DNA from 3 places in the Lelliottia nimipressuralis genome. Region 2 is predicted to be linked to each of the others. Evidence: predicted binding sites of a transcription regulator. Region 2 holds the regulator's gene; each other region holds the start of a gene.
The links. Region 2 encodes PurR, which represses purine synthesis genes. Its sites were predicted from a motif close to CANGCAAACGTTTGCNTG; they were not measured.
Positions count from the first base shown of each region.

Region 1 (5,481 bases), 350 kb from region 2:
ATTCAGGATGAATTAGCAAGACTCAACCATTTTTTCCGTGATTACCGCGCGAATAAAATAAAAGCCATCGACCCAGGATTATTTGATCAGCTTTTCCGCCTCCAGGGCCTGCTCGGAACCCGCAAGCCGGTGCAACTCGTTTCCGGTTATCGCTCTATTGATACCAATAACGAACTGCGCGCCCATAGCCGTGGGGTAGCCAAAAAAAGCTATCACACTAAAGGACAGGCGATGGACTTTCATATTGAAGGCGTTTCATTAGCCAATATTCGCAAAGCTGCGTTATCTATGCGCGCAGGTGGTGTAGGATATTATCCACGTAGCAACTTTGTGCATATTGATACCGGGCCAACACGGCACTGGTAATAATGAAGGAGCAGTATGAACTATCGTATTATTCCGGTGACTGCGTTCGCCCAGAACTGTTCATTAATCTGGTGTGAACAAACCAAACTGGCCGCGCTTGTCGATCCCGGCGGAGATGCTGAGAAGATCAAGCAGGAAGTCGACGCGTCCGGCGTGACGCTGATGCAGATTTTGCTGACCCATGGTCACCTCGACCATGTGGGGGCTGCGGCAGAGCTGGCACAACATTACGGTGTGCCAGTCATTGGACCGGAAAAAGAAGATGAGTTCTGGCTGCAGGGCTTGCCTGCCCAAAGCCGTATGTTTGGTCTCGATGAGTGTCAGCCTCTGACGCCCGATCGCTGGCTGAATGAAGGCGAGAGCGTTAACGTCGGAAACGTGACGCTACAGGTGTTGCATTGCCCGGGCCATACGCCGGGGCACATCGTCTTCTTTGACGATCAATCGCGTTTGCTCGTCTCGGGTGACGTGATTTTCAAAGGCGGCGTAGGACGTAGCGACTTCCCGCGCGGCGACCACGGTCAGTTGATTCAGTCGATTAAACAGAAGTTATTGCCGTTAGGTGATGATGTGACGTTTATTCCAGGCCATGGCCCACTGTCGACGCTAGGATATGAGCGGGTGCACAACCCGTTCCTGCAGGATGAAATGCCTGTCTGGTAAACCCCATTAAAAAAGCCTGCTATAAGCAGGCTTTTTTGTCACTACAAGTACCGATTTTACAGTACAGCGACAATCGCTTCGCACAGCGGTGCCATGTTGTCTGGCGTCATTCCCGCGACGTTCACACGTCCAGAAGCGACAGCATACACACCAAACTCTTCGCGCAGACGCAGAACCTGTTCTTTGGTCAGGCCGCTAAACGAGAACATACCGTTCTGTTTGATGATGAAGCTGAAGTCACGATCCGCCCCTTTTTCTGCCAGCGTGTTCACAAACAGCAGACGCATGCGCTGGATGCGTTGACGCATGTCGTTCAGCTCTTGCTCCCAGATGGCGCGCAGGGCGTCATTGCTGAGGATGGTCGCTACGACAGACGCACCGTGTGCCGGTGGGTTGGAGTAGTTAGCACGAATCACCGATTTCATCTGGCTGAACGCACGATCAACGGTTTGCTCATCGGCAGCCACCAGCGTACAGGCGCCTACACGCTCATTGTACAGACCAAAGTTCTTGGAATAGGAGCTGGCGACGATCAGTTCCTGATGAACAGCAGCAAAGGCGCGCAGGCCCTCTGCATCTTCTTCCAGACCGCGAGCAAAGCCCTGGTAGGCGAAGTCGAAGAGCGGCAGCCAGCCCTTTTCTACAGACAGTTTTGCCAGCTGTTCCCACTGTTCCAGCGTCGGATCGATACCGGTTGGGTTGTGGCAGCAGCCATGGAACAGCACCACGTCACCCGCCTGTGCTTCGTTCAGGCTGGAGAGCAGGCCGTCAAAGTCGAGCGTATGGTTTGCCGCGTCATAATATGCATATTCACGCACTTCCAGCCCCGCAGAGTTAAACACGCTCTTGTGGTTCGGCCAGCTTGGGTTGCTCACCCAAACGCGCTTCACAGCGGTGTTTTTCGCGAGGAAATCCGCCGCGACGCGTAATGCGCCGGTACCGCCTGGCGTCTGGGCTGTGCGGGCACGCTTATCGCTAACAATCGTGCTGCCTTTTCCAAACAGCAGCTCCTGAGTGCAGCGACCAAATTCCGGGATACCGTCGATACCGAGGTAGTTTTTGGTGTTTTCGTTTTCCAGCAGATACTGCTCAGCTTTTTTAACGCTGGTCAGGACCGGAGTCTTGCCGGTTTCATCTTTATAGACACCAATACCCAGGTTGATTTTTCCAGGGCGGTCATCGGCACGAAACAGATCGGCCAGGCCCAGAATAGGGTCGGCAGGGGCGGCGGTAATGTTCTCAAACATGACGAGGTTCCATTGTGATTACAGAAGTGAAATCCGCTATCAGGTTAACGGTAGATTTACAAAATGCCAACCGTTTGCGACGAAAAGCGTGCGCCTTTTCAAAAGTCGCTACTTTTTACTTTCAGCCATAAAAAAAACAGGACCGAAGTCCTGTTTTTAAGGCATTTAGCAGAGAGGGCTGCTTATTAGAACTGGTAAACGATACCAACACCAGCCTGGTCGTCGGTAGACAGACTCACCGCACGGGTGTAGCTGTTATCGTCCAGCAGGTTGAAGCGGTAAGCCGCGTATACGTTCATGTTCTTGTTGAAGTAGTACCAGGTACCCAGCTCAATATATTTAACCAGGTCAGCGTCGCCACCAGCGAAGCCGTTACGGTCGCTCAGGTTTTTACCTTTAGACTGTACGTAGCCCAGGGATGGACGCAGGCCGAAGTCGAACTGATACTGTACTACTGCTTCAATGTTCTGAGTTTTGTTTGCGAATTCGTCGTCGTTTTCGCGGGTCATGTTACGGGATTCGCCGTACATAACAGATGCGTACAGGTTGTTCGCATCGTATTTAACAGAAGTTGCCCAACCTTCAGCGCGTTTACCTTTGCCGTCAGCAGACTGATCAGAAGAGCGGTCAGAGTTGGTGTACGCTGCAGTTACGTTGAAGCCTTCAGCGAAGTCATAACCCAGAGAGTAGCTGCCGCCGTCGCCGTTCTGACGAGCTGGGGTGTGACCAGATTCGTTTTTACCCTGGTATTGCAGACCCAGGTTCAGACCGTCAACCAGACCGAAGAAGTTGGAGTTACGGTAAGTTGCCAGACCGGTGCTACGGCCAGTCATGAAGTTGTCTGTTGCTGCCAGGGAGTCGCCACCCCAGATAACGAACATATCGGTAGATGCCAGTGCATCGTAGAACGCACCGTAGTTACGGCCGTAATCGAATGAACCGTAGTCGCCGCCTTTCAGACCAGCGAATGCCAGACGGGTTTTAGTACCCTGAGCGCCTTCCTGTGCGGAAGCATCCATGTTGTATTCCCACTGACCGTAACCGGTCAGCTGGTCATTAACCTGGGTTTCACCTTTGAAGCCGATACGGGCATAGGTGGTGTCATTGTTGTTAGAGTCACCGTTGGTAGTCCACTGGTGTTCACCTACAGCCTTACCGTAGAAGTCCAGTTTGTTGCCGTTTTTGTTATAGATTTCTGCAGCGTTTGCTGCACCGGCTACCAGCAGGGCAGGGATAACCACTGCCAGGATATTGCGCTTCATCATTATTTATTACCCTCATTGGTTTTTTTATGACACTCGCCACTGCCCACAATAAATTCTGTCAATAAATATTTCCGGAACTATTGATGAGAGTTTGGTGTCTTTATGTATCTGACAGGCATCTTTCCATTCATATAACCGTTTCGCTAGCCTGAAAGTGCTACAAAGATAAAGATTGAGTAACAAAAAGAAATTATGTGTAACCAAGTGTGTATTATTCGGAACTTTGTGAAGCACCTCAAATTTCGGAACTGATTGCTGAATAAAAACACTAACCCATTCCTATATATATGAATTGCTTATATTTAATTTTGATAAAGGCTTTTCGTATCAACAGAAGTTAAACAATGCACTTTTTCTTATTGTATACATTAGCCATCCAGAGGGCTGTGTAAGTGGGTATTTTTTGTGCTAAAGCACGCAAAGGTAATAAGGCGCAATAAGAATGTGGTTTATTTTTTGTTCGTAGATATTTCATGGAAATAAAACGTAACAGGTGGAATATTTGGCGGGGTTGCACTTTGAAGATACTGACTTTCAACTGACATAAACTGACAGTACAGAATAAAATAACGGCCAGCAGTTGCTGGCCGTTATTAATTATGAGGATTAGAAACTGGCGTTACGCGGAGTACGTGGGAATGGAATCACGTCACGCACGTTCTGAACGCCGGTGACGTATGCAATCAGACGTTCAAAGCCCAGACCGAAGCCTGAGTGTGGCACGGTGCCGTAACGGCGCAGGTCGCGATACCAGCTGTAATCCGCTGGATTAAGACCCATCTCTTCCATACGCGCGTCCAGTACGTCCAGACGCTCTTCACGCTGAGAGCCACCGATGATTTCACCGATGCCCGGCGCCAGCACATCCATCGCCGCAACGGTCTTACCGTCTTCGTTAAGGCGCATGTAAAAGGCCTTAATGTCTTTCGGATAGTTTTTCACGACCACCGGTGCTTTGAAGTGTTTCTCAGCCAGGTAACGTTCGTGTTCAGAAGATAAATCCACGCCCCAGTAAACCGGGTTCTCGAATTTCTCACCGCATTTTTCCAGGATCGCTACCGCGTCGGTGTAATCGACCTGCGCGAAGTCCGCAGAGACGAAACGCTCCAGACGGGCAACCGCATCGCTGTCGACACGCTCTGCGAAGAATTTCATGTCGTCTGCGCGCTCTTCCAGAACCGCTTTGAAGACATACTTCAGCATCGCTTCTGCCAGAGCCGCCGCGTCATTCAGATCGGCAAACGCCACTTCCGGTTCCAGCATCCAGAACTCCGCCAGGTGGCGGCTGGTGTTGGAGTTTTCAGCACGGAAGGTTGGGCCGAAGGTGTAGATTTTTGACAGGGCGCAGGCGTAGGTTTCGCCGTTAAGCTGGCCGGATACGGTCAGGAACGCCTCTTTACCGAAGAAGTCCTGGTCGAAATCCACTTTGCCTTCTGGTGTGCGCGGCAGATTTTCCAGATCCAGCGTAGAAACGCGGAACATTTCGCCCGCACCTTCGGTATCGGACGCGGTGATCAGCGGCGTGGAGACCCAGAAATAACCCTGCTCGTCGAAGAAGCGGTGCAGCGCTTGCGCCAGCGTGTGACGAACGCGTGCGACGGCACCAATCATGTTGGTACGCGGGCGCAGGTGAGCCACTTCACGCAGATATTCGATACTGTGGCGTTTTGCCGCCATTGGATAGGTGTCTGGATCTTCAACCCAGCCGGTCACTTCAACAGACGTTGCCTGGATTTCGAAGCTCTGACCCTGGCCTGGAGACGCAACCACGACACCCGTCACGATAACGGAACAGCCGGTGGTCAGGCGCAGAACTTCGTCATTGTAATTGGGCAGAGAATTATTAATAACGGCCTGTACAGGATCAAAGCAGGAACCGTCATAGACGGCAAGGAAGGAGATGCCAGCTTTAGAATCTCGGCGAGTACGCACCCATCCGC
Region 1 covers NZ_CP167172.1:1,611,930-1,617,410, forward strand. Annotated here, with positions in the region: gene ACB496_RS07435 (YcbK family protein) at 1-366, shown strand, start outside; gene ACB496_RS07440 (MBL fold metallo-hydrolase) at 382-1,029, shown strand; gene ACB496_RS07445 (amino acid aminotransferase) at 1,086-2,276, opposite strand; gene ACB496_RS07450 (porin) at 2,462-3,541, opposite strand; gene asnS (asparagine--tRNA ligase) at 4,148-5,481, opposite strand, start outside.
Region 1: ACB496_RS07445 (amino acid aminotransferase) is a predicted target of PurR. The motif match lies at 2,340-2,357, and genes of this name have one in related genera.

Region 2 (5,481 bases):
CACTGCCGTAAAAGTTGCAAAAGTGGCTCCGGAAAAATGCACCGTCCGGAAAGGCCACAAAACGAACTGTGTGAAAGTGGGCAAAACTGCGAAGCTCTCTGAGGTGCATAAAGTGCGCGTTCAGAAAGCGCAGAAAACCGCGATGAACAAGCTGATGGGGCAGATTGGCAAACCCTATCATTGGGGCGGCACCTCCCCGCGCACCGGTTTCGACTGCAGCGGTCTGGTCTATTACGCCTATAAAGATCTGGTGAAGTTCCGCATCCCGCGTACGGCGAATGAGATGTATCACCTGCGCGATGCAGCAGCCGTGAATCGCGGTGAGCTGGAGAGCGGAGATCTGGTCTTCTTCCGCACCCAGGGTCGCGGCACCGCCGATCACGTTGGCGTTTACGTTGGCAACGGCAAGTTTATCCAGTCGCCTCGCAGCGGCCAGGATATCCAAATCACCTCCCTGAGCGAAGATTACTGGGTTCGCCACTACGTTGGCGCCCGCCGCGTAATGACCCCGAAAACCATTCGCTAATCCCTGCCCTGCCGCACCGTCGGCAGGGTAAGTTCCTCTTTTGCATACCCTTTCAATTTGCTACTCTATCCTTGCACTCAATAGGGTTATTGCAGTGCAACACTATAATAAGGAGAGAAGCAATGTCGTTCGAATTACCTGCATTACCGTATGCAAAAGACGCCCTGGCTCCGCACATTTCGGCGGAAACCCTGGAATACCACTACGGCAAACACCATCAGACCTATGTCACTAACCTGAACAATCTGGTTAAGGGCACCGCGTTTGAAGGTAAAACGCTGGAAGAGATTGTGCGCAGTTCTGACGGCGGTGTGTTCAACAACGCTGCTCAGGTCTGGAACCACACGTTTTACTGGCACTGCCTGGCACCGAACGCCGGTGGCGAACCGACCGGTGAACTGGCGGCTGCCATTAACGCCGCCTTCGGCAGCTTTGCGGATTTCAAAGCGAAGTTTACTGACGCAGCAATTAAGAACTTCGGCTCTGGCTGGACGTGGCTGGTTAAAGAGGCTGACGGTAAACTGGCTATCGTCTCAACGTCAAACGCGGGAACCCCACTGACCACCAGCGCGAAACCGCTGATGACCGTTGATGTGTGGGAACACGCGTATTATATCGACTACCGTAACGCTCGCCCGAACTACCTTGAGCACTTCTGGGCGCTGGTTAACTGGGAATTTGTGGCGAAGAACTTCGCGGCGTAAATGAGACGCAGAAGGGGCAGCCCTTCTGCGTTTTTTGATTACTCTGTGACGCGAACAGGTTCCGGCTGTTTACGGCCCGATGTCAGGACCAGCAGCAGACCGAGCGCCGCTATAATCGCCCCCATCACCGGTACAAAAGCGTATCCCAGCCCGCCTGAAATCACCGCCCCACCCGCTGCCGCACCCAGCGCATTCCCGAGATTAAACGCACCGATATTCACGGAAGAAGACAGGCCCGGCGCTTCGTGCGCCACACGCATGACGCGCATCTGCAATGGCGGAACCACGGCAAAGGTTGCAGCGCCCCACACCACCATCGCAATGGCCGCCCCAAACTCGTTGCGCGCAAGCCAGGGAATCGCGAGCATAATCACAATCAGCAGCGTTAAGAAGCCTTTCAGCGTCCCGGTGACCGAGCGATCCGCCAGTTTACCGCCGAGATAGTTGCCCAAAGAGAAACCGACGCCAATCAGCACCAGCATCGCCGTCACGAACAGCGGTGTGGCGTGAGTGATATCGTGCAGTACCGGTGAAATGTAGGTGTAGAGCGTAAACATCGCGCCCGCCCCGAGCACCGTGGTTAACAGAGCAGACAACACCTGTGGACGAACCAGCACCGACAGCTCTTTACGCACGTCCGGGCGCTCGCCCGCCTCGCCTTTCGGAAGCGAGAAGAACAGTGCAATCATCGCCACTACGCCCAGCCCTGCGGTTGCCATAAACGACATCCGCCAGCCAATGACTTCACCAAGCCAGGTCGCCGCCGGTACACCGCCAATATTGGCGATGGTTAGCCCCATAAACATGGTTGCCACCGCGCTGGCCTGTTTGTGTTTTGGCACCACGCTCGCCGCCACCACAGAGCCTAAGCCAAAGAACGCGCCGTGGTTCAGGCTGGTCAGAATGCGTGACAGCAGCAGCGTGGTGTAATCCGGTGACAGCGCCGAGAGCACGTTACCGAGGGTAAAAATCGCCATCAGGAAGATCAGCGCATTGCGACGGGCACGATGCGACAACAGCAGCGTCATGAGCGGCGCACCAATCATCACGCCAATGGCGTAGGCGCTGATCAGCATACCTGCGGCGGGAATAGAGACATCTACCCCTTTTGCGATAACCGGCAACAGTCCCATCGGGGAAAACTCGGTGGTGCCGATGCCAAAAGCGCCAATCGCCAGGGCAAGCAGGGGAAAATTGATTTTCATTGATTAACTACGGATGCCGTGTCGTCGCGCGACACGGGACTAAGATGTCAAAAGCATGACATCAATCACAAAAAATGAGAAGTTAACAAATTAGCAAAAGATTTTTGCCGTGCGGGTAACAATCAGGGAACAGGCAGGAGATGAGGGAGAGAACTCTCCCCCGCTTGAATCAGTGCAGCGCAGCGGTCAGACCCGCAGCGACAATCAGAGCCAGAACAATAATGGTTGTCGTCAGCGAAAACTTCAGATCGGTACTCATCAATTTTTCTCCTTTTAATCACCCCACGAAAAGTGAGCTTGCTCATTTTTACACAGTTTACCCCAAAAATCTTCCTGGATTTAGGCTGATAACCGTTTTTGCTCTTCCCCTTTTCATCAAGATAAGACAAAATTCCACGCTAAATTTATAAGCGTACCGGCCACTGACCCCCTCCTGACGTTCTGAGTCGTTTTCCCGGCGTATCGCAATTCACATTGCGAGATAAGGGTGAGAGAAGGCAAACGTTTACCTTTAAGTATTTCAGGAGTTTAAGATATGGTCTGGAGTGACATGTAATGGCAACAATTAAAGATGTGGCGAAACGCGCAAACGTTTCCACTACAACCGTATCACATGTAATTAACAAAACGCGTTTCGTTGCGGAAGAGACGCGCAACGCCGTATGGGCCGCCATCAAAGAGCTGCACTACTCCCCAAGTGCCGTGGCGCGTAGCCTGAAGGTGAACCACACCAAATCGATCGGCCTGCTGGCGACCAGCAGCGAAGCCGCCTATTTTGCGGAGATCATCGAAGCGGTTGAGAAAAACTGTTTCCAGAAGGGCTACACCCTGATTCTCGGCAACGCCTGGAACAGCCAGGAGAAACAGCGCGCTTACCTGTCGATGATGGCGCAAAAGCGCGTTGATGGCCTGCTGGTAATGTGTTCTGAATACCCGGAGTCCGTACTCTCCATGCTTGAAGAGTATCGCCACATTCCGATGGTGGTGATGGACTGGGGTGATACCCGCGCTGATTTTACCGATTCCGTCAACGATAACGCCTTTGAAGGCGGCTACATGGCAGGTCGCTACTTGATTGAGCGCGGTCACCGCGAAATCGGCGTCATTCCGGGTCCGCTGGAGCGCAACACCGGCGCAGGCCGTCTGGCAGGGTTCATGAAAGCGATGGAAGAAGCGCTAATTACGGTGCCAGAAAACTGGATCGTGCAGGGCGACTTCGAGCCGGAGTCCGGCTACCGCGCGATGCAGCAGATCGTCTCCCAGTCGCACCGCCCTACCGCAGTCTTTATCGGGGGTGACATCATGGCGATGGGCGCCCTTTGCGCAGCCGATGAGCTGGGTTTGCGCGTGCCGCAGGACATTTCCGTGATCGGGTACGATAACGTGCGCAACGCACGCTACTTCACCCCGGCGCTGACGACCATTCACCAGCCGAAAGACTCGCTGGGCGAAACGGCCTTCAATATGTTGTTGGACCGCATCGTCAGCAAGCGTGAAGAGTCGCAGTCGATTGAAGTCCACCCGCGCCTGATTGAACGCCGCTCCGTGGCCGACGGTCCGTTCCGCGACTACCGCCGTTAATCCCCCGAGGGGCCGGTTATTCCGGCTCCCTCAGCCACTCTCTGTTCAGCGTTTCGCTGTCTCCCAGATAATCCAGCAGCCACGCCAGCGCCGGTGACATATCGTTTTGCTGCCACGTCAGGCAACAGGCCGCATCCGGGAACGGGTTTTCCAGCGTCAGAGCCACCCATTCACCGCGATCGATGCGTGGACGTGCAAAATGCGCCGGCACCATTCCCACGCACAGCCCCGCAGAAAGACAGGTCGCCGACGTTTCCCAATCCGGGGCGACCACACGGCGTTGGTTATCCAGTAACCAGGTAATCCGTTTTGGCAGCGATCGTGAGGTATCTTCCAGCACCAGTGACGGCCAGTTGCGCAACGTATCATCGCTCAACGGGCCTGCAATGGCGGCCAGAGGATGATCGCGGGCGACAACGCAGGTCCAGCTCAGGGCTCCCATATCGCGAAATGCATAGCGACCACCCACAGGGATCGCCTGAGTCGCGCCGATCGCCATCTCCACCCTGCCGTCAGAGAGCGCATCCCACACGCCGTTGAACACCTCCTGCGAGACGCGCAGCTCCACATCAGAGAAGTGGCGATAGAAATCGACCACCATCTGTCGGGTGCGTTCGGGTTTGACGATGTTATCCACCGCAATGGCGAGATGCCCGCGCCAGCCGTTCGCAATCTGCTGGCACTGCTCGCGGGTGATCATCATTTTTTTGATAACAGATCGTCCTTCTTTCAAAAACCAGACGCCCGCTGGCGTCAGAACAACGTCGCGGTGACGGCGCTCGAACAGCGGAACCGCCAGCCACTCTTCAAGCTGACGCACCGTATAGCTCACCGCAGAGGGGACGCGATGGAGTTCCTGGGCCGCGCCACTAAAGCTGCCGTTACGCGCGACCGCATCCACCACTTCTAACGAATATTCTGACCACATTTTCTGCCTGCAAAATTTTTGAATGCAATCACCAAATATTAGCGTTTCACAAGGCAGTTTGCACTCCCTACACTTTGCGCCAGTGATTACCTGCCCTCTTTAGGAAATAAAAAACAATGCAACCCAACAAAGGATTCCTGGTCTGGCTCGGCGGTTTAAGCGTGCTGGGCTTTTTGGCGACCGACATGTACCTGCCCGCGTTTGCCGCGATGCAGGCCGATTTACAGACCCCTGCCGCCGCCATCAGCGCCAGCCTGAGCCTGTTCCTCGCCGGTTTTGCCTTCGCACAGCTGTTATGGGGCCCGCTCTCTGACCGTTACGGTCGCAAACCGATTCTGCTCCTCGGTCTGGCGATTTTCGCCGTCGGCTGCCTGGGGATGCTGTGGGTGCGTGATGCCACCTGGCTGCTGGTGCTGCGATTTATCCAGGCATTCGGTGTGTGTGCCGCAGCTGTCACCTGGCAGGCGCTGGTGACGGACTATTATCCCGCGTCTCGCGTGAACCGCATTTTTGCCACTATTATGCCGCTGGTCGGGC
Region 2 covers NZ_CP167172.1:1,962,505-1,967,985, reverse strand. Annotated here, with positions in the region: gene ACB496_RS09230 (C40 family peptidase) at 1-526, shown strand, start outside; gene sodB (superoxide dismutase [Fe]) at 649-1,230, shown strand; gene ACB496_RS09220 (MFS transporter) at 1,269-2,435, opposite strand; gene ACB496_RS09215 (YnhF family membrane protein) at 2,605-2,694, opposite strand; gene purR (HTH-type transcriptional repressor PurR) at 2,991-4,016, shown strand; gene punR (DNA-binding transcriptional activator PunR) at 4,033-4,944, opposite strand; gene punC (purine nucleoside transporter PunC) at 5,061-5,481, shown strand, end outside.

Region 3 (5,481 bases), 1.7 Mb from region 2:
GAATACCGCTGGCAAGGCGATGCGCTGTCGCTGATTGAACTCAATATCTACAGTAAAACGCCTGAACACGTCCGCGTGCGCTTTGATGACCACGGTGAGCTGAGCTTTATGCAGCGCGAGGTCAACGGCCAAAAACAACAGCTCTCCAGCGATCAAATCGCCCTGTACCGCTACCGGGCAACCCAGGTGCGCCAGACCAGCGATGCGCTGCGTCAGGGACGCGTGGTGCTACGTCAGGGGCGCTGGCATCCTGATGGCACAGTCACCACCTGTGAAGGGCAGACCGTTAAGCCCGATCTCGAAGCCTGGGTGAAAGAACATATCGAACGGCGTCAGCGACACTCTTCGATGGAAGTGAGTATTGCCTGGCTTGAAGCGCCAGAAGGGTCACAGCTGCTGCTGGTGGCAAACGAAGATTTCTGCACGTGGCAGCCGACGGAAAAGAATTTCTGATATCAGTGCCCCCTCCGGACGGAGAGGGCGAATAGTTGTTACTGTTCTTGCTCGCGGGCAATCGCACGATAACCAATATCACCACGGCTAAAGCTGCCGTTCCAGTGGATATCCTTCATCAGCGCGTAAGCGCGTTTCTGCGCGTCGGCCACGGTGTTACCCAGCGCGGTGGCGCACAATACGCGGCCCCCGTTAGTTAACACGCGATCGTCTTCTGCCAGTTTGGTGCCAGCATGGAACACTTTACCGCCGTCGACCTCTTCCAGCGGTAAACCGTGGATCTCATCGCCATTGTTGTAGTTGCCCGGATACCCCCCGGCAGCGATCACGACGCCCAAAGAGGCACGCGTATCCCACTCGGACGTTTTCTCATCCAGCTTACCTTCGCAGGCGGCCAGGCACAGTTCCACCAGATCGGATTTCATGCGCAGCATGATCGGCTGCGTTTCCGGATCGCCAAAGCGGCAGTTGAACTCGATAACTTTTGGGTTGCCCTGCTTGTCGATCATCAGCCCGGCATACAGGAAACCGGTGTACGTGTTGCCTTCGGCGGCCATGCCTTTCACGGTAGGCCAGATGATGCGATCCATCGTGCGCTGGTGGACTTCGTCAGTCACCACCGGCGCCGGAGAGTAAGCGCCCATGCCGCCGGTGTTCGGACCGGTATCGCCATCACCCACACGTTTGTGATCCTGGCTGGTGGCCATCGGCAGGACATGCTCGCCATCGACCATCACGATAAAGCTCGCCTCTTCGCCGTCGAGGAACTCTTCGATCACGATGCGGTGCCCAGCGTCGCCGAAAGCGTTACCTGCCAGCATATCCTGAACGGCCGCTTCGGCTTCTTCGAGGGTCATCGCCACGATCACGCCTTTACCGGCAGCCAGACCGTCGGCCTTGATGACAATCGGAGCGCCTTTTTCGCGCAGATACGCCAGCGCAGGCTCCACTTCGGTGAAATTCTGATACTCACCGGTCGGGATTTTGTGACGCGCAAGGAAATCTTTAGTGAAGGCTTTAGAACCCTCAAGCTGCGCTGCGCCCTCCGTTGGGCCGAAGATTTTCAGGCCCGCTGCGCGGAACGCATCTACCACGCCAATCACCAGCGGTGCTTCCGGACCGACGATGGTCAGATCGATTTTCTCATTCAGGGCGAAGTTCAGCAGCGCCGGAATATCGGTCACGCCGATTGCGACGTTCTGCAGGGCAGGTTCCAGCGCGGTACCGGCATTACCCGGTGCCACGAAGACGGTTTCAACCAGAGGCGACTGTGCCGCTTTCCACGCCAGGGCGTGCTCGCGCCCACCGTTACCAATCACTAATACTTTCATTGTCTGCTCCGGAGATTAATGGCGGAAGTGACGCATGTCGGTGAAGATCATTGCGATACCGTGTTCGTCGGCAGCAGCAATCACTTCGTCATCACGGATTGAGCCGCCCGGCTGAATGACACAGGTAACGCCAGCCGCCGCTGCGGCATCAATACCGTCGCGGAACGGGAAGAAGGCGTCAGAGGCCATGGCGGAGCCTTTCACTTCCAGCCCTTCATCGCTGGCTTTGATACCGGCGATTTTCGCGGAGTAAACACGGCTCATCTGGCCTGCGCCAATGCCGATGGTCATGTTCTCTTTGGAATAGACAATGGCGTTGGATTTAACGAATTTCGCCACTTTCCAGCAGAAGAGCGCATCACGCAGTTCCTGCTCGGTCGGCTGGCGTTTGCTGACCACACGCAGATCGCCAGCGGTGACCATGCCCAGATCGCGATCCTGAACCAGCAGGCCGCCGTTAACACGTTTGAAATCCAGAGCCGGTACGCGCTCAGCCCACTGGCCGCAGACCAGCACGCGGACGTTCTGCTTAGCGGCGGTGATCTTCAGGGCTTCTTCAGTCGCGGAAGGAGCGATGATCACTTCAACGAACTGGCGGGAGATGATCGCCTGTGCCGTTTCCGCATCCAGTTCGCGGTTGAAAGCAATAATGCCGCCGAAAGCGGAGGTTGGGTCGGTTTTGTACGCGCGATTGTAAGCTTCCAGAATGGAAGTACTTACGGCGACGCCGCACGGGTTCGCGTGTTTGACGATCACACAGGCCGGTTCGTTAAACTCTTTCACGCACTCCAGCGCCGCGTCGGTATCGGCGATGTTGTTATAGGAAAGCGCTTTGCCCTGAACCTGCTGAGCAGTGGCAACGGAAGCTTCTTTGATCTCTTCTTCTATATAGAAGGCTGCGTTCTGATGGCTGTTCTCGCCGTAACGCATATCTTGCTTCTTAATGAAGTTCAGATTCAGGGTGCGCGGGAAGCGGCCAGCAGGCTCTTTGCTTTCACCGTGATAGGCCGGAACAAGACTACCGAAGTAGTTGGCGATCATGCTGTCGTAAGCAGCGGTGTGTTCGAACGCTTTGATGGCGAGGTCGAAACGGGTTTCCAGCGTCAGGGAGCCTTCATTGGCATCCATCTCGTTAATGATGGTGTTGTAGTCGCTGCTCTTTACCACGATAGCCACATCTTTATGGTTCTTCGCGGCGGAGCGCACCATGGTTGGCCCGCCGATGTCGATATTCTCGACCGCATCTTCCAGAGAGCAGTTTTCGCGGGCAACGGTCTGGGCGAAAGGATAGAGATTAACAACCACCATATCGATCGGCGCAATCCCGTGTTGATCCATGATGCTGTCATCCTGACCGCGACGACCGAGAATGCCGCCATGCACTTTTGGATGCAGGGTCTTTACACGTCCATCCATCATTTCCGGGAATCCGGTGTAATCGGATACTTCGGTTACCGGCAGACCTTTATCTGCTAACAGGCGAGCGGTTCCGCCAGTGGACAGCAGCTCTACACCGCGTGCAGAAAGTGCCTGAGCGAATTCGACGATACCGGCTTTATCAGAAACACTGAGCAGAGCGCGGCGGACTGGACGACGTTGTTGCATGGTAAATCCCCTGGATTTCACGATTACAGAGAGCGTTAGATGAATTTTCCTTTAAAAAACTCATCTAACACACCTGACAGGGCATCCTTGCATGGCGCGTACATTTTAACGAAAACGTTTGCGCAACGCTCGCGAATTTTCAAATTTTCGTCGGGTTGTGGATAAGTCTGTGTGCAAAAGGGTATAAGGCGGGGTTTTGCTGTGGAATGCAGCAGTCAGTCATTTTTCTGTCATTTAGCAGTTGCGGGCTGACGAGAACTCCCTATAATGCGCCTCCATCGACACGGCAGATGTGAATCACTTCACACAAACAGCCGGTTCGGTTGAAGAGAAAAAATCCTGAAATTCAGGGTTGACTCTGAAAGAGGAAAGCGTAATATACGCCACCTCGCAACGGTGAGCGAAAGCCGCGTTGCACTGCTCTTTAACAATTTATCAGACAATCTGTGTGGGCACTCAAAGTGACATGGATTCTAACGTCGCAAGACGCTAAATGAATACCAAAGTCTCTGAGTGAACATACGTAATTCATTACGAAGTTTAATTCACGAGCATCAAACTTAAATTGAAGAGTTTGATCATGGCTCAGATTGAACGCTGGCGGCAGGCCTAACACATGCAAGTCGAGCGGTAGCACAGAGAGCTTGCTCTCGGGTGACGAGCGGCGGACGGGTGAGTAATGTCTGGGAAACTGCCTGATGGAGGGGGATAACTACTGGAAACGGTAGCTAATACCGCATAACGTCGCAAGACCAAAGAGGGGGACCTTCGGGCCTCTTGCCATCAGATGTGCCCAGATGGGATTAGCTAGTAGGTGGGGTAACGGCTCACCTAGGCGACGATCCCTAGCTGGTCTGAGAGGATGACCAGCCACACTGGAACTGAGACACGGTCCAGACTCCTACGGGAGGCAGCAGTGGGGAATATTGCACAATGGGCGCAAGCCTGATGCAGCCATGCCGCGTGTATGAAGAAGGCCTTCGGGTTGTAAAGTACTTTCAGCGAGGAGGAAGGCATTGTGGTTAATAACCACAGTGATTGACGTTACTCGCAGAAGAAGCACCGGCTAACTCCGTGCCAGCAGCCGCGGTAATACGGAGGGTGCAAGCGTTAATCGGAATTACTGGGCGTAAAGCGCACGCAGGCGGTCTGTCAAGTCGGATGTGAAATCCCCGGGCTCAACCTGGGAACTGCATTCGAAACTGGCAGGCTAGAGTCTTGTAGAGGGGGGTAGAATTCCAGGTGTAGCGGTGAAATGCGTAGAGATCTGGAGGAATACCGGTGGCGAAGGCGGCCCCCTGGACAAAGACTGACGCTCAGGTGCGAAAGCGTGGGGAGCAAACAGGATTAGATACCCTGGTAGTCCACGCCGTAAACGATGTCGACTTGGAGGTTGTTCCCTTGAGGAGTGGCTTCCGGAGCTAACGCGTTAAGTCGACCGCCTGGGGAGTACGGCCGCAAGGTTAAAACTCAAATGAATTGACGGGGGCCCGCACAAGCGGTGGAGCATGTGGTTTAATTCGATGCAACGCGAAGAACCTTACCTACTCTTGACATCCACGGAATTTAGCAGAGATGCTTTAGTGCCTTCGGGAACCGTGAGACAGGTGCTGCATGGCTGTCGTCAGCTCGTGTTGTGAAATGTTGGGTTAAGTCCCGCAACGAGCGCAACCCTTATCCTTTGTTGCCAGCGGTCCGGCCGGGAACTCAAAGGAGACTGCCAGTGATAAACTGGAGGAAGGTGGGGATGACGTCAAGTCATCATGGCCCTTACGAGTAGGGCTACACACGTGCTACAATGGCGTATACAAAGAGAAGCGACCTCGCGAGAGCAAGCGGACCTCATAAAGTACGTCGTAGTCCGGATTGGAGTCTGCAACTCGACTCCATGAAGTCGGAATCGCTAGTAATCGTAGATCAGAATGCTACGGTGAATACGTTCCCGGGCCTTGTACACACCGCCCGTCACACCATGGGAGTGGGTTGCAAAAGAAGTAGGTAGCTTAACCTTCGGGAGGGCGCTTACCACTTTGTGATTCATGACTGGGGTGAAGTCGTAACAAGGTAACCGTAGGGGAACCTGCGGTTGGAT
Region 3 covers NZ_CP167172.1:230,281-235,761, forward strand. Annotated here, with positions in the region: gene ACB496_RS01095 (DUF1481 domain-containing protein) at 1-453, shown strand, start outside; gene purD (phosphoribosylamine--glycine ligase) at 492-1,784, opposite strand; gene purH (bifunctional phosphoribosylaminoimidazolecarboxamide formyltransferase/IMP cyclohydrolase) at 1,800-3,389, opposite strand; rRNA gene ACB496_RS01110 (16S ribosomal RNA) at 3,952-5,481, shown strand, end outside.
Region 3: purH (bifunctional phosphoribosylaminoimidazolecarboxamide formyltransferase/IMP cyclohydrolase) is a predicted target of PurR. The motif match lies at 3,497-3,514, and genes of this name have one in related genera.